2 regions of the Agrobacterium vacciniicorymbosi genome follow, and region 2 is predicted to be linked to the other one. Evidence: predicted binding sites of a transcription regulator. Region 2 holds the regulator's gene; the other holds the start of a gene.
The links. Region 2 encodes LexA, which represses DNA repair genes until DNA is damaged. Its sites were predicted from a motif close to TGTTCNNNNTGTGTTCNG; they were not measured.

Region 1: the regulator LexA is predicted to act here: its motif matches at 6,335-6,352, upstream of ABUK73_RS06340 (ImuA family protein).

What each region holds. Positions count from the first base shown of each region.
Region 1 is NZ_JBETMF010000003.1:84,299-93,010, forward strand. Features, by position in the region: gene ABUK73_RS06325 (hypothetical protein) at 121-780, shown strand; gene ABUK73_RS06330 (error-prone DNA polymerase) at 826-4,086, opposite strand; gene ABUK73_RS06335 (Y-family DNA polymerase) at 4,083-5,600, opposite strand; gene ABUK73_RS06340 (ImuA family protein) at 5,515-6,279, opposite strand; gene ABUK73_RS06345 (COG3904 family protein) at 6,829-8,562, opposite strand.
Region 2 is NZ_JBETMF010000001.1:177,958-186,669, forward strand. Features, by position in the region: gene ABUK73_RS00980 (ComEC/Rec2 family competence protein) at 1-1,039, shown strand, start outside; gene ABUK73_RS00985 (glutathione S-transferase family protein) at 1,159-1,839, opposite strand; gene lexA (transcriptional repressor LexA) at 2,277-2,999, opposite strand; gene ABUK73_RS00995 (hypothetical protein) at 3,388-3,945, shown strand; gene kdsA (3-deoxy-8-phosphooctulonate synthase) at 4,115-4,963, shown strand; gene eno (phosphopyruvate hydratase) at 5,189-6,463, shown strand; gene ABUK73_RS01010 (FtsB family cell division protein) at 6,609-6,926, shown strand; gene pdhA (pyruvate dehydrogenase (acetyl-transferring) E1 component subunit alpha) at 7,079-8,125, shown strand; gene ABUK73_RS01020 (pyruvate dehydrogenase complex E1 component subunit beta) at 8,144-8,712, shown strand, end outside.

The sequences.
Region 1 (8,712 bases), on a different contig from region 2:
ACTATCGGGGTTAGAAGCTCCTAAAATAAGTAGCGCGAAGAAAGCGGAGGACAATCCCTGTATGTGCGTGGGATTAGCTGGCGCATCAGCTGACCATGTCCTCATCGAGCAAGAGACACCATGACCGTACTCAATTTTATCAATTCGGAAAAATCCGTTTTCATCGCCACGGACAGTAGCTTCAGCCACTCTGACGATAAACAGCCGGCGGGCTTTATCACCAAGGCATTCCTCCTGCCGCATCTGGACGGCATCATTGCGGGCACGGGCGATCCGAAGATCATAGCCGACTGGCTCGTACGCGCCAACACAGGGTTTGTGGTCCAAGATATGATCCAACTCGATCAATTCACGCAGCAGAGTTTGGTCGAGATCAATCAGCCACGGTCCTGTGACACGAAGGACACAGGCTCCACAACTATCTACCACTGGGGATATGATCGCCAGATCGGCGTGATGCGCTCCTTCGCCTACCGATCGGCGAACGGCTTCGTCAGCGAGGAACTTGGCTTAGGATCAGCACTCAAACCCGGCTACGACATCGGTGACTACGAAATCCAGAATTTTCCGAATGACTTCATTGATGTTGTTGAAAAACAGAAGGCAGCAGACGAGGCGTTGCCTTTGAACGAGAGAGTCGGGGTCGGCGGACATCTCATCGCCTACTGTATGCATGCGACCGATGAGCCGGACGGCACGAAGGTGACGATGTACACGCACAGAGTGACGAAGCTGTCTGGCTTTGATCATGCGTACCAGAGAGCCTGCGATAGGTTGTAGATCATCCCTACTCGGCCAGGTTCGCCCTGATATCTTCATCCGCGTTCACTGGAAATTCCGCGCCTTCACCTTCAACGTGTCGATGTGGAGGTCGGGTATGAAGATATCCCTTGCTGGAACGGCAGGCTTCGGGTTGTCTCTGGGATCGGGACCACCCCCTCGCGAGAACTCGTCGCCGCGTCCCTTTTGCAATGGAAACGCGCCGTCACGTTCGCCGAGACTACTGAGGTCGCTAGAGAAATCGAACAGGCGTTGGGCGACCAGATGGACAACATCGCCCTCCCGCTGAACCTTCCCGTTCACCCCGAGCATCGAAGCCGACAGGACGACCCGCCGCTGGCGTTCGAATAGCGACGGCCAAATGACGACATTGACGACACCCGTTTCGTCCTCGATCGTCGCGAACATCACCCCCTTTGCGCTTCCCGGTTTCTGACGGACCAGGACGATGCCCGCGGTCCAGAGCCACTTGCCGTCGTGCTGGCTCGCCGCCTCCGCGCAGGTGACGATGTTCTTCCGCCTCAGGTCCTCTCTTAGGAAGCTCATGGGGTGGTCCCGCAGCGTCAGTCCCGTGTGTCCATAATCCTCGACCACCTGTCGGCCTTCGACCATCGGGACGAGAGAAACTTCCGGTTCGACCATTTCCGGGACCGTCTCCGCTTCACGCTCGGCGGCCGCTGCAAACAGTGGCAGCGGGTCGTCGCGCAGTGCCTTGAGAGCCCAGAGAGCATCACGGCGCTCGAGCTTCAGCGACGGCCTGAAGGCATCCGCCTCGGCGAGCTGGACCAGGGCTTCCGTCGGCACTCCCGACCACCGCCAGACATCGTCGGCGGAGACGAACGGCTGGTCGGCCCGAGCGACGACGATGCGGGCCGCGTCGCGCATGGCCAAGCCTTTCACGAGCCGCATCCCAAGTCGAACCGCGTGGCGCTCGGTACCGGGAATGGCTTCCATCGTGCAGTCCCATCGGCTGGCATTCACACAGACAGGCCGGAGTTCGACACCGTGCGCGCGGGCGTCCGCGACGATCTGAGCGGGCGCGTAGAAACCCATGGGTTGCGAGTTCAAAAGGGCGGCACAGAACACGTCGGGGAAATGGCATTTGAGATAACAGGAGGCATAGGAGATGAGCGCGAACGACGCGGCATGGCTTTCGGGAAAGCCGTACGACCCGAACCCCTCCAGCTGTGAAAACGTCTTCTCGGCGAACTCCGCCGTGTAGCCGTTGCGGACCATGCCGTCGACGAGCTTCGTCTTGAAGCGTGAGACGCCGCCCGTGAACTTGAAGGTGGCCATGGACTTTCTGAGCTGGTCGGCCTCCCCAGCGGTAAACCCCGCGCACACCATGGCGACGCGCATCGCGCTTTCCTGGAAAAGCGGAACGCCAAGGGTTTTGCCGAGGACCGCCTCCAGCTCCGGGGTCGGGTAATCGACGGCCTCCTTGCCCTCGCGGCGACGCAGATACGGATGGACCATGTCTCCCTGGATCGGCCCCGGACGCACGATGGCGACCTGGATGACGAGGTCGTAAAAGGTCCTCGGTTTCAGTCGGGGCAACATCGCCATCTGAGCGCGAGACTCGACCTGGAACGTCCCGAGCGTGTCGGCTTTCCGGATCATCGCATAGGTCGCGTTGTCCTCCTGCTTGATATTCGCGAGATCGATCACGTCGTTCTTGTGTTCCCTGATCAAAGCGAATGCCTTCGACATGCAGGTCAGCATCCCGAGCGCCAGAATGTCCACCTTCATCATCTTGAGCGCTTCGACGTCGTCTTTGTCCCACTCGATAATCTGGCGATTGTCCATGGCGGCCGGCTCGATCGGCACAAGCTCGTCGAGGCGGTCGTTGGTCAGGACGAAACCACCGGGGTGCTGGCTGAGATGTCGGGGCGCGCCCATGAGCTGCTGCGCAAGTTCGAGCGCCAGTCGGAGCCTTCGGTCGCCCATATTGAGGTTATTATCCTTGACCTCCTTTTCGGAGACCCCCTCCTTGCTCCAACCCCAGACCCCGGACGACAGCTGGCGGATCATGTCCTCGGGCAACCCCAGAGCCTTGCCGACGTCACGGAGCGCGCCCTTGGCACGGTAGCGCGTGACAGCCGAACACAGGGCGGCCTTCGTCCGACCGTAGGTGTCGTAAATCCACTGGATGACCTCTTCCCGCCGCTCGTGCTCGAAATCGACGTCGATGTCGGGCGGCTCGGCCCGTTCCTGGCTGACGAATCTTTCGAACAGGAGGTCGTTGGTCTCCGGGTCGATGCTCGTGACCCCGAGGACGTAGCAGACGGCGCTATTGGCCGCCGACCCGCGGCCTTGGCACAGAATGCCCTTGGACCGCGCGAAACGCACGATGTTAAAGACGGTCAGGAAGTACGGGGCGTACTTCATCTTTTCGATGAGTTGGAGCTCGTGCCGGATTGTTTTCACAACGGTTTCCGGTACGCCCTCGGGATAACGATCCGCCGCTCCCTCCCAGGTGAACTTCTCCAGGGTAGCCTGAACGCCGAGACCGGGGATAATGGCCTCTGAGGGATACTGGTATTCGAGTTCGCTCAAGGAGAACGTACATCGCTTCGCGATCTCGAGCGTGCGGGCCAAAGCCTCTGGATAAGCATCTAACAATCGATGCATTTCCTCGGCGTGTTTGAGATAGCGATCCGCATGGCGTTCGCGGTTGAAGCCTATGTCGTCGATGGTCTTGTTGTGGCGGATGCAGGTGACGATGTCCTGTAACTGCCGCTTGCCCGGCTCGTGAAAAAGGACGTCGTTCGTGACGACCGTGCGGACGCGATGCCTAACGGCCATGTTCGAAAGGTTATGGATGCGGAGCTTGTCGTTCGGTCGCCGTCTCAGGCACAGGCTGACATAGGCCCTGTCTCCGAAGAGCTCCGACATCCTGCGCAGCTGGATCGCACACGTCTCGTCGGCTTCGTCGGGGATCAGGATGCCGATCAAGCCCTCGGCGTAGAGGCTGACATCGCTGAAATCCAAAATGCACTTCGCCTTGCCGCCGCGCGACTTGCCGAGCGAAAGAAGACGGCACAGCCGCGCGTAGGCCGCCCTGTCGGTCGGATAGATCAGGATCGCCATGCCGTCGATCAAATCCAGGCGACATCCTACGATCAAACGGACGCCCGTCGCCTTCGAAGCCTCCCATGCCCGCACGATGCCTGACAGCGAATTCCTGTCCACGATACCGAGCGCCTCGATCCCGAGTTCCGCAGCCGCGGCGAACAACTCGTCGGCGCTGGATGCTCCCCGTAGGAACGAGAAATGGGTCGTCGTCTGGAGTTCGACGTATCTCATCCGAATATCCCGTGTATGAACCACCTGTGTGAGCCTGTCGTCGTGTCCACGCCGTCGCCTGCGCGGTAGACCCAGAAGCGCTCGCCGCTGTCGTCCTCGACGACGTAGTAATCGCGGACGGCGTGAAACTCGGCATCCCGCAGCCACCATTCCCCGAAGACCCGCTCCGGGCCGTCGCCTCGGACGATCCGCCTCCGCTTGCCGCGCCATGTCATCGTTCTCGGAGGGCTATCCGGCAGGACCGCCAGCACCTCGATCTCTTCGGGACGCGCGAGGAGCCTACTGGGCCGTGGCCAGTTCGACGGCCAATCGACGCCTTTCTCTTCCGACATGGGGCCGACACGCTGAAAACTCCGTTCGGGGACATCACTGGCGACCGGGGTCATCCTGTAGATGCGGTGTCCGCGGTTTCCCAGAATATCAACCAGCGGTGTCACGTCGACGACCGTCTCCTCGATCAGGGATGACGACTGCTGCCTTTCGACCAGACACTCCGCCCATGTCGCGACGAGCGACAGCTTCTCGATACCGAAACCCGGATCGATATGCTCAATCCTGTCGGTCAGCAGGCGTGTCAGTCTTTTGTCGTCACGGACGGGTTTCGCGAGGCCAGCCCGTATCGCCTGGATGGTGTTGTCGACGCGATGGACGATGAGGTCACAGCGGCGGACACCAAGGCCACGGGTCTCCAGCTCGGAGCAAAGCTGCCCGACGAGGCGGCCGACGTATTTCGCTATGGTCTCCGCAGCCCCGATCGGCTCTGCGAACGGGCGGTGGACCTCCACGATCTCCGGACAACGGATGGGTTCGATCGGCTCGGCCGCACGACCGAACAACTGGTCGAGCCGCCTGCCGACCTCCGGGCCGAAGCGCAGGGTCAACGGCGCTCTCGGCATGGCCGATAATTGTCCGACTGTCTCGATACCGAGAACCCGTAGGCTGTTCACCGTTTCGGGTGCTAACCGCAGACAGACGATAGGAAGCCCCAGAACGGACTTCGCCGTCTCGGACGCGGGAACGACAGTCCATTCTGCTGAGGTGTATCTGGCGATCGCGTGTGCCGCGCCCCACGTGTCTGCCACGGCGGCTCGCGCGACCACGCCGACACCGCAGAGGCGGTTGACCATCCCCGACACCATGCGTTCTTCGCCGCCCTGGAGATGGTCCGCGCCCTCCGTGTCGATGACGATGCCGTCAGTGCCGTCCACTGCGACGACGGGGCTGTATTGCCGGAGCATCCAAAGCGCCATCTTATCGAGCGCAGCCAGATCGCCGACCGGGTCGGCATCGTACATGGCCAGATCGGCAACGAGAGCCTGGGCCTTGCTCGCGGGCATGCCGATGCGCAGACCGAGCTTTCGCGCGGCGTCGTCAGCTGCGCAGACCGTCCGCCTGGCCCCCGACCTAGCAATCACGACCATCGGCTTGTCAGGAGGCGGTGTGCCATCGGCCCCGGCCTTCCGTATCCTGTCCGTAGCCCATCTTGGGAAAAAGAGTGATACGACCCTTGGCATCACATGCTCCTACGCAGAACTCTGCACACTCGCCCGCGCGCGATCTCATCAGTTCCGCCAACCATCGCGGCCTACCCACGCCAGCCACGGGAAGGTCTTCCGACGGCAGCTGGCTTATTCGCCACCGCGTCACCGAAGCGGTGGGCTGGCCGTAGTCGTTCGCTTCCGCCTGTCGTCGCCATCGCCTCAACGCCAACCCCATTGTTCCAGACTTCTCCGCAGCCAATTGCAGCCGTCGTGAAGCCGTCATCGGTAACCGGACGATTTCACCCACGACCGCACCGAGGCCGCCAAAGCTCAGGCCCTCTTCGAAGGAGGCCAGCACATCCTCTTCCCGGTCGGCCTCGACGTAGATCACGCGGTCGGGATGAAGTCCTGCCTGCGAAATCGAAGGAGCGAACAGGTCGGGCCTGCTGAGGCACCAGAGGATTTTCCCCTTCGTTCTCGCGGCGATCCCGGCGACCATGAGGGCAGCGGCCGCGCCGTCCACGGTACCAGCCCCTCCGCCAGCGAACTCATGGAGCGCACCGAAAGCCAGCCCACCGCCGGGAAGTTTTCCGTCAATTTCGGCGACACCGAACGGGAGGCATTCCGCTTTCTTCGCCGACACACCCTCGAGCTTCGCTATCTGCTCGCGCAGGTCGTCGATGAGACTTGGAGACCGGACATGCGTTCTCATTCACGGACCTCCTAGGTGCGCGTTGGCAGGACTTCGTATCCTGAAAATCGGTTGACGTTCTCTATCTGTTCCGTTCTATAAGGAGAGTCAAGCCGGTCAAATCGGGCATTTTAGGTGACGTGCATTTGCCATCGCGGGAAAACCGAGATGAATCAGGACTCTAACATGCCATGCTAAGTGACCGGTCGGATTGGACTTTTTTTCAGACAACCAAGGGAAGTATGGATCAGGAACCAACGTTGCGATCGGTCAAGGGACCAATCATCGCCGTCGAATGCAGGGTCTGTGGGGTCTATACCGAACTTGACCGAGAGAGGACGGTTCGGCGCTTCAAGTCATCGGCACCGATATCTCGCGTGCGCCGCGTAGTCGTGGGTGCTTGTGATCGCATGTGCGTTGGTGGGGTGGACAGGTGTGAAGCCAGCCTGAAATCGCGGGATGCTCCACGGAGCTTTTGATTTGCGAGGACTGGCCGAATGCCTGTGCCGTCGCCAACCATACGACCAGCCGGAAGTCGCATGAAAGCGCAAGTCCTTCTGCGACTTGGTCTCAACGCAGGTTTTCAGCTGCCGTTCTATTGCAGGCTTCCTCGTTACCTATCTCGGTTTTGCTGATTGGCTTAAAGGCGTCCTTATCGAAATCGAAGAATTCAACGACGCATGTGCTGGTCTCGCTGTTCAGCCACTGGGTGGCAACCAGCCGGCTATCGCGACGATAGTCCAGGCTCAAATACATATGCTCCTCGCCTCCACGGGGAAACGACGCGGGTCGACCAGTCTGGTTATCTGCGAGAATGACAAACGAGCAGCCAGCACCGCAACCGATCTGGATCAGGGTGTAACGGCCTGCGAAATTCGGACCTTCACGCATTCCGTCGCGGATACGCGTTCTGAAGCTGTTGAATTCACGATCACGACCCCTGAAATCCGGCATCACGGTCTTGCCTGCAAACCGAGCGCGAACCGGAAAGCTCGTCGGGTTTGGCCGGGCGATGCTCGATTTCGCCGCGGCCACCGCTCCCTCCGGACGGTTTGAGGTCTGCCCGCAGGCATGCCATTGCATCTGATACCCGTATTCGCCCTCGCGACCATAACACCAGCCGACGGTCTGCAACTTGTTTCCAATGGCTTCGCGTCTCTCGCAGGCTGCCATGGTTTGGTCAGAGTCGCCGCTACCACCACGGCATGATCCGTTTTCATCTTGCCACTGGGATATCAAGCGGACCGGTCCTGAAACACCTTTGTCCGACTGGATGACCCTTCCGGTCTCGGAAAGGATCGTCTCGGTGCTCTGGTCCCAAACAACCGAAAACTCCGCCGTGCCCGAAGACACCCGGTCTCCAACGTCGCGTTTCGCAAACCAGTCAACCACCCCCTCTACCTTGCAGGTGTCCTGGCACGTTACTTTCGCTGAACCCGACTTTACGCTGTAGGCGCGGACGGGCCACCGCGATGCGAATTCAAGTTTCTGATCCATGACGGCGGCTCTTGATGTCGCCTTGCCATAGAATTCCACGGTCCCGGCATATGCCTTCTCCATGAAGGCAAGCGCTTCCTTGTTTCCGCGGGACCATGCGTCGTGATAGTCATTTACGAAAGCGATGGCTCTCTCTTCAACGGTCGGCGAAGGTGTCTCGTCTTTTTCGGGGGATGTCGCAGCTATATTTGGTTGCGCTGCGACAGTAGATACCCGCTCGGGCGTCTCTGTCGGAGTGCCTTTGGTTACCCCGAAATTTTGCATTTCGCTGGCTGTCAGATAACGCATGTCGTCACTGGGTACGGAGAGGCTCAGCTGGAGCAACTTGGGGTCGACGTCCATTTCCAACAGATACGTCATGATCTGGGCTGTCAGCGCTTGTACCGCCGCGACGGCTGTCCGACCGTCGATCTCTGTGTCGGGGGAGAAAGACGACTGATGCACGCCGATAGCTCCGGGCTCAGCCTGTCGGGTTGCACCTCCCACGAATGCCAATGCGCAAGCGGATGCGCATTGCGACGATCTCAACTGTAGAGTGGACAGTCCAAGCGATCTGATCATTCGCCCGTAGGCCATCGCCATGACGACGTTGCCACCGTCGCTATTAAAGGTGATTACCTTGGCCCCACTCGTCGCGACTTCTTTGGCAAGCAGGTCAGGTTTGTCGGTCGGAGTGAAGTCACCTTTCAGCAGGATAATCGGTGAAGAGTTCTCCATCGGCAAACGCTCGATGGTGACATCCGCATAAGCGGCTCTGCACCAAACAGTCGATGCAGCAATCGCAAAAAGCAATAAACGTCTAGACACGATCACAGCCCCCTGATCCCTCGCGAGACGTATGCTATCGTGTCAATCTTCGAGTGCAATGGTCGAAACGAGATATTCTTCCCACTTGGACATACTCTTGAGGGTACCGCAGCATGACACGCGTTAGCATAGCAGCCTTCAACCGGTCAA
Region 2 (8,712 bases):
CATCTCCACCGCGATCTATTCCATCGAACATTTTCACCGCATCACGACCTATGGGCTGGCGGCAAATCTGGCGGCCATGCCGGTCATGTCGTTGATCGTCATGCCTTTTGCACTGGTGGGAATGCTGCTGATGCCTTTTGGGCTCGATGCGCCTTTTCTGAAGGTCATGGGTTACGGCATGGCGGCGGTGATCGAGATCGCCAAGACGGTCTCGAGCTGGGGCGGAGACGCGACGATCGGGCGGCAGAACGGCTGGTTTCTGGGTGTCTCCACGGCGGGATTTCTGATCATCGCGCTGCTGCGCACGCGGCTTGCTCTGATCGGGCTGCCGCTGATTGCCGCTGGCTTCATTATGCTGGTGACGGAGCAATGGCGCAGCAAACCAGATCTGCTGATTTACGAAGATGGCTCTTTGGTCGCTTTGCTGTCGGCAGATGCAGTTGCAACGACGAAGCCCCGTGCCTCCGGTTTCATCTATGATCAGTGGGCGAGGGCGGTGCCGTTGCCAGAGCAACATGTTGGGCCGAGAATGCTGGATGTGGTGAAGTCACCCACCGGTGATGCCGCACAAGAGGCTGGCGATGCTGCCGGTCGTAAGCCCCGTTTGAGCGACGAGGATAAGGTGCGGGCCGCCAGAGAAATGAAAGAGGCCTTGTCAGGCACGGATCGCTTCACCTGCCGCAAAGACCAATGGTGCGTTGCGACGTCAAAGTCCGGCGTGGCGGTCGCGGTCATTCTGGATACCGCGCTCACGGGAGCGGGTTGCGATCTCGCCGATGTGGTGGTGACGACGCGCAAGGTGCCTTTTTTTTCCACGTGTCGATCCGGCGCAATCCTCATCAGCAGCGAAACCTTGCGGCGCACGGGCTCTATGGAAATATGGCTTGGTGAAAAGGGTAAGCCTGTGCTGCGCGCCGAAGCGGCGATGCAGGATATGGACCGCTTCTGGACAAGGCACCGTAGCTATGAGTGGCGCAAAGGAGAGTTCGACGCGTCAGTGCCGGAGCATATCGAAAGAATGCTATCGAACGCCCCGTGATATGCTTCATTCAAAGGTGCCGCTTGCGCGCTTTGCGATACCTTCTGACTCGTTTTCACACAGACCGTTTTACACAGCCAAGTCGGTATTTTCGTTCGAAACAGACGCCGTTCCATATCTCACGACTTCAAGCGCAAATCCGCCAGCCATTCTCCGATGGCTTTGGCTTCCGCCTCGTGTTCTGCATCGCGCCACGGTTCCAGCAAGGCCGCATCCTGCCATTCCTGCATTGCGGGGAGGGTGAGGAGACGGTTCTTGTAAGCCTCGGCCTCGGGCGACATAGCCGTTCCATAGGTCTGGAAGCGGAAGGCGACGGGGCAGAAAAACGCGTCTACTGCTGTAAATGCGTCTCCCGCCAGGAACGGACCGCCAAAGGAGGCTAGACCTTCCTGCCAAAGTGCGTCGATGCGGGAAATGTCTTTCTTCAGCGCCTCGCCAACTTCAGTTGGCTGGATCCGAAGACCGACATTCATCGGATGTTCGTTGCGCAATGTCTGGAAGCCTGAGTGCATTTCCGCCGCGGCAGAACGCGACCATGCACGTGCCTTCGTATCACCAGCCCAAACTCCACTATGCCGTTCCGCCAGATATTCGATGATCGACAGCGAATCCCATACGGTCAGGTCGCTCTCGACAAGGCAGGGCACCTTGGCGGTGGGAGAAAATGTCGCGAAATCCTCGGCGGAATTGCCGAATGGGGTAAGCTTTTCGCTGAATGCAATATCGAGTGTCCGCATCAACACCCATGGCCGCAGGGACCAGGAGGAATAGTTCTTGTTGGCTATATAAAGATCGTACATTTCATATCCCTCGGTTGCAGCACCGTGTTAGCGCGGGAAATTTCTCCGATACAGACGGTTTGCGCGATGGTGGTCTTCAAATAATTTGATCTTTTGTGCCCAGGTGGTGACATTGTGAACAGAGAGATTTCGGTCTGAAGCTCCCATTCCGCAACTCAAACTAGGCAGCGCTACACACAAAACGTCACGCTAAAATCATTCATAGACGCTCACCGACGCGAGTGATTCGAAGATAGTGAGCCGACTAACTATTTTTGGATATCTGCACTTACCGTGAGCGCAAATTTCCCTCTGAAATGCATGTAAGTGCACTTGTTTGTTAATCGAACCAACGTCCAACTTTGGCTCTGGTACCTCGCCAACAGGCGAATCAAAACCAGAAATATTGCCCGCGGGCAGACCTAAAAATCCGCCCGCTAAATTATAGGCAGCAGTAGTCAGTGATAGCGGCGGATCAGGCCGACAAGCTTACCCTGGATTTTCACCCGGTCCGGTCCGAAGATGCGGGTCTCGTAAGCGGGGTTGGCGGCTTCGAGCGCAATGGAGGCACCCTTGCGGCGGAAGCGCTTCAGTGTCGCTTCTTCGTCATCCACCAATGCAACGACGATATCGCCCGGATTTGCGGTGCTTCCGTCACGAATAATGACCGTATCTCCATCGAAAATACCGGCTTCGATCATCGAATCGCCTTTGACCTCGAGCGCGTAATGTTCGCCAGAGCCGATCATATCCATCGGCACGACCACATCATGGGTGTTGTTCTGGATCGCCGAAATCGGGACACCTGCTGCGATTCGCCCCATGACGGGAACGCTGACCGAGTTGACGTCGCGACTGTTCAACGGGGCAGGTGCGGGCGATGGCTCCACAGCCTTTGGCTTGCCAAGGCTGCCTTCGATGACGCTGGGCGAAAAGCCGCGTTGCGGCTTGTTGGCTGGAGAATAGGACTCGGGAAGCTTGATGACTTCGAGTGCGCGCGCCCTATTCGGTAGCCGGCGAATAAACCCGCGCTCTTCCAGCGCCGTAATCAACCGGTGAATGCCCGATTTAGAGGCAAGATCGAGTGCATCCTTCATTTCATCGAAGGATGGCGGCACGCCAGACTCTTTCATTCTTTCATGAATGAACAGAAGCAATTCCTGCTGTTTGCGCGTGAGCATGAAGAAACACCCTTGGAAATTCGAGGCGAAGATTCGCGAAACAAATACAGAACGAACACTATCTGTTCCATATGTGTTCTGCAATAGCCCAGTAAAAAATCACTTAAGCCAGATCAAAATAAATATCCGTCAGATCGTTGAGAGAATCATATGGCCATGGCTGGTTACGACTTCTTCACGTTGAATCACGCCGATTTGCGCCTCCGGGTTGTTTTTCTGCCCGATTTTGCTAATTCCGCTCATGCTTTCAAGGGGCCCGCGCGGTGATCTTGGCATCTTGTGGGGTGAGCAGGTATTTGGTCCTGTTTTTAAGCATTTTCATCAGTTTTTGTCCGTCATTCTCCTACGAGTGAAAGCGGTACGGATATCGTTTTAGAAAGTCCATCAAGTGAAATTTAGAACGCTCAGCCTGATTGTGGGCCTTGTTGCACTTGCCGGGTGCCAAACCACCCAACCCAATTCGCCAGAAGCTCTTAAAAAAGCGGAGTATGATAGATTGCTCCTGGCATCCACTGTCGCGAACTGCAAACTGATTATGCTTATAAATGCGGATCGCGTCGCGGCCAAAAAGCAGCCGTCGAGAGACAATAAGTGCGCTTCCATTTTGCGTAACAATAAACTTGGCGGTGGTTTGCACGCGGCTAGTTTCGTGCCGGACATCGGTATTAATGGCATACCGATTCCACTTGGAAGTCTTGTCAGGCTTGCGGTGACCATGGAGCGAAAGCAGCGTCAAGAAAAGGCATTTGAGGCAAAGCTACCTTCTTGGGCGGTGGGCGAAAACACGGAGTATGTTTATCGGTTTCTCTTGGCTCAAGACTTCAAACCCGAGGAGATCGAACGCGTGAAATCTACGAGTGAGTTTTCCTCTGCTGTCAACGAGGCCGGACCGACCATCCGCTTCATGAAAGCAAATCCCGATGTGGTGAAGCTGGCACAAAAATAACGTAAACAGGGTGCTGCTTTTTGTAGCGGAAACTGTTCCGATCAACCGGCACGGCAGCCGTGACATAGATTACGCTTCCTGATAATGGCGTGACCAGGATTGTAGAATATGTCTGCGTGCAGCCGCTTGGCGGCTGGGCGTAGGCCCGGTTTGCCTTCGAGGAGTAATGATGAGCGTCCAGAATAATCTCAACGTGGTCGTCGGCGAAGGTGCCGGGCAGGTAACTTTCTCCAATACCGAACGTTTCTCGCTGATTGCCGGGCCGTGCCAGATGGAGAGCCGCGACCATGCCTTCATGATTGCCGAGACCATGGCGGAGCTGTGCGGCAAGCTGGGTATCGGTTTTGTCTACAAGTCGTCCTTCGATAAGGCCAACCGCACGTCCCTGTCGGGCCAGCGCGGCATTGGCATCGATAAGGCGCTGGAGGTTTTTGCTGAACTTAAGGAGCAATTCGGCTTTCCGGTGTTGACGGATATTCACACGGAAGAACAGTGCGCAATCGTGTCACCGGTTGTCGACATCCTGCAAATCCCGGCGTTTCTCAGCAGGCAAACGGACCTTCTGGTGGCGGCGGCCAAGACCGGTCGGGTCGTCAATGTGAAGAAGGGTCAGTTCCTGGCGCCTTGGGACATGAAGAATGTTCTGGCCAAGCTGAACGATAGTGGCAACCCGAACGTGCTGCTGTGCGAGCGCGGCGCGTCCTTCGGTTACAACACGCTCGTTTCCGACATGCGCTCGCTGCCCATCATGGCATCGCTCGGTGCGCCGGTTGTCTTTGACGCGACTCACTCCGTGCAGCAGCCGGGCGGGCAGGGTGGTTCGAGCGGCGGTCAGCGGGAATTCGTTGAGACGCTGGCGCGTGCGGCCATTGCGGTCGGCGTCGCCGGTCTTTTTGTGGAAACGCATGAAGACCCTGATAACGCTCCCTCGGACGGACCCAATATGGTCCACCTGAAGGATATGCCGAAGCTTCTGGAAAAGCTGCTGGCTTTCGACAATATCGCGAAAGCTGCGTGATCGCTTTTGGCCTCAATCGATTTTTATGAAAAGACGGCGTCCAGAGATGGGCGCCGTCATTGTAATTTCTTGCGCGTCGTCTACAGCGACGGAGGAAGTTCACATCGAGTCGCTATTCCGTCGCCCTGTTTATCGCGCCGCTCATCCGAAAAGCGCTTCACAGTTTTCGGGATGCACTCTAAGACAGGCAACTGAAAATCCTGTTCCAGTCCCAAGGGAGAGATCATGACAGCCATTACCGATATCATCGCACGCGAAATCCTCGACAGCCGTGGAAACCCCACCGTTGAAGTCGATGTCTATCTGGAAGACGGTTCTTTCGGTCGTGCGGCAGTTCCATCGGGCGCATCGACGGGCGCGCATGAAGCCGCAGAACTGCGTGATGGTGGCAAGCGCTACCTTGGTAAGGGTGTGGAAAAGGCCGTTGAAGCCGTCAATACGGAAATCTTCGATGCGCTGGGCGGATTCGATGCCGAAAGCCAGATCCATATCGACCAGACGCTGATCGCGCTCGATGGCACGCCGAACAAGTCGCGCCTCGGTGCCAACGCCATTCTCGGCGTTTCCCTGGCGGTTGCCAAGGCCGCTGCCGAAACCACAGGTCTGCCGCTTTACCGTTATGTTGGCGGCCCCAACGCGCATCTGCTGCCCGTGCCGATGATGAACATCATCAACGGCGGCGCACATGCCGATAACCCGATCGACTTCCAGGAATTCATGATCATGCCGGTTGGCGCGGAAAGCATCCGTGACGCCGTGCGGATCGGCGCGGAAATCTTCCATGTTCTGAAGAAGGAACTCGCAGCACAGGGTCACAACACCAATGTCGGCGACGAAGGCGGTTTTGCTCCGGGTCTGAAGAGCGCGCCGGAAGCACTCGATTTCATCATGAAGTCTGTCGAAAAAGCTGGCTACAAGCCGGGTGATGATGTTGCACTCGCTCTCGACTGCGCATCCACCGAGTTCTTCAAGAACGGCAAGTACGAGATGGAAGGCGAAGGCCGCACGCTGGAGCCTGAAGCCATGGCTGACTACCTTGCCGAACTGGCCGGCAAATACCCGATCATCTCAATTGAAGACGGTATGGCAGAAGACGATTGGGACGGCTGGAAGTACCTGACGGACAAGATCGGCTCCAAGGTTCAGCTGGTTGGCGACGACCTTTTCGTCACCAACTCCGCACGCCTTCGCGATGGTATCAAGATGGGTGTTGCCAACTCCATCCTCGTCAAGGTCAACCAGATCGGCTCGCTGACGGAAACGCTTGACGCCGTCGAGACAGCGCACAAGGCGCGCTATACCGCCGTCATGTCTCACCGCTCCGGTGAAACCGAAGATTCTACCATTGCCGATCTGGCAGTTGCGACCAACTGCGGACAGATCAAGACCGGTTCGCTCTCGCGTTCCGACCGTCTTGCCAAGTACAACCAGTTGATCCGCATCGAAGAAATGCTCGGCCCGCAAGCCGCTTACGCAGGTCGTTCCATCCTTCGCGGATAAGAATCGCTTGAAAGTCCAAGAAAAAGGCTCGCTTCGGCGGGCCTTTTTTGTGCGCTGCGGTGGGTGAGGGAATTAAGGTCAACGGATGGTTAAACAAATGCGGTTATGGTGGTTCCAGTAACGCGTTTGAAGGCTGTTTCAGAGTATGTGGACCAAGCATCACAAGAAAAGACGTTTTGGCCGTCTGGTCGTTCCGGCCATCACGGTCGCCTTTCTTTCCTATTTCGGTTATCATTCCATCCATGGCGATTTCGGGCTTCAGGCCACGGAGCGTCTGGAGCGCCAGCGTATTGCCAGAACAGCAGAGCTTGCGAAGCTGACGAAGACCCGCGTAGCACTGGAGCGGCAGGTCGAGTTGATGAGCGATGGATCGCTCGAGCGTGACATGATTGATGAGATATCGCGCTATCAGCTGAATATGTCCCGTCCGGACGAAATCGTTATCATGAACGCATATTTCTGATTAACCGAATTCAAGTTAATCGACTTTTTTAATTTATTCACAGCCACTTAGGCTGAATATGAGCCATGCGTTTATGGCATTGCTGCTTTCCCTTTTCTTGCATATGGTGCGCCCCAATCCAACCATTCTAATGGCAACTCAGGGAGGGATGAATGGCGCCGCGAAAAACCGCGACCGTATCCGGCCGCAAGACTACGGCAAAGACCGCCACCAAGGAATTCACCGGCAAGAATACGCCGGACTTTGGTAAAGACGAAGAGTTGCACGCCTATCGTGAAATGCTGCTCATCCGTCGCTTCGAAGAAAAGGCCGGCCAGCTTTATGGCATGGGCTTCATTGGCGGTTTCTGTCACCTCTACATCGGGCAGGAAGCTGTCGTTGTCGGCATGAACATGTCGCAGAAGGACGGCGATCAGGTTATCACCGCTTACCGTGACCACGGCCACATGCTGGCTGCGGGCATGAGCGCGCGCGGCGTCATGGCCGAGTTGACCGGACGTCAGGGCGGCTTGTCCAAGGGCAAGGGCGGCTCCATGCACATGTTCTCCAAGGAAAAGCATTTCTACGGCGGACACGGCATCGTTGGCGCACAGGTTTCTCTCGGAACCGGTCTTGCCTTCGCCAACAAGTATCGTGGCAATGACAGCGTTTCCGTCGCCTACTTCGGTGATGGCGCGGCCAACCAGGGTCAGGTCTACGAGAGCTTCAACATGGCGGCTCTCTGGAAACTGCCGATCATCTACATCGTCGAAAACAACCATTATGCGATGGGTACGTCGACGGCCCGTGCCACGGCGCAGTCCAACTACTCGCTACGCGGTTCCGGTTTCGGCATTCCCGGCGTTCAGGTGGATGGCATGGATGTGCGCGCCGTCAAGGCGGCTGCGGACGAAGCGCTTGAGCATTGCCGGTCCGGCAAGGGCCCGATCATTCTGGAAATGCTGACCTATCGTTATCGCGGTCACTCCATGTCTGATCCGGCAAAGTACCGCTCCAAGGACGAAGTGCAGAAGATGCGCGCGGAACATGACCCAATCGAGCAGGTCAAGGCACGTTTGATCGAAAATGGTTGGTCGACTGAGGAAGAACTCAAGGCAATCGACAAGGATGTCCGTGACATCGTGGCCGATAGCGCCGAGTTTGCCCAGAACGACCCGGAGCCGGATGTATCCGAACTCTACACCGACATTCTGCTCTGATTTGGGAAGGGAGATACCATGCCTATAGAAATTCTCATGCCCGCCCTTTCCCCAACCATGGAGGAAGGCACGCTTTCCAAATGGCTGAAGAAAGAAGGCGACAAGGTTGTTGCTGGCGACGCGATTGCTGAAATCGAAACCGATAAGGCAACGATGGAAGTCGAAGCCGTGGATGAAGGCACCATCGGCAAGCTGCTGATCGAGGCCGGCACCGAAGGCGTCAAGGTCAACACTGCCATTGCCGTGCTGCTTCAGGACGGCGAAAGCGCTGACGATCTGTCCGCTTCATCCGCACCGAAGAAAGAAGAGCCGAAGGCGGATGCTGCCAATTCCGGTTCTGACGCTGCTGGCGGCAAGACCCGCGAAGCCAGCGAAGAGCCTTCTGCTGCCAAGGAAGCTGCAAAGGTTCCAGCCGCACCAAAGATAGAAGTTGCTGCCGACCCGGATATTCCTGAGGGTACCGAGTTCGTGACGCAGACCGTGCGCGAAGCGCTTCGCGATGCGATGGCGGAAGAAATGCGTTCCGACGAAAACGTCTTCGTCATGGGCGAAGAAGTCGCCGAATATCAGGGTGCCTACAAGATCAC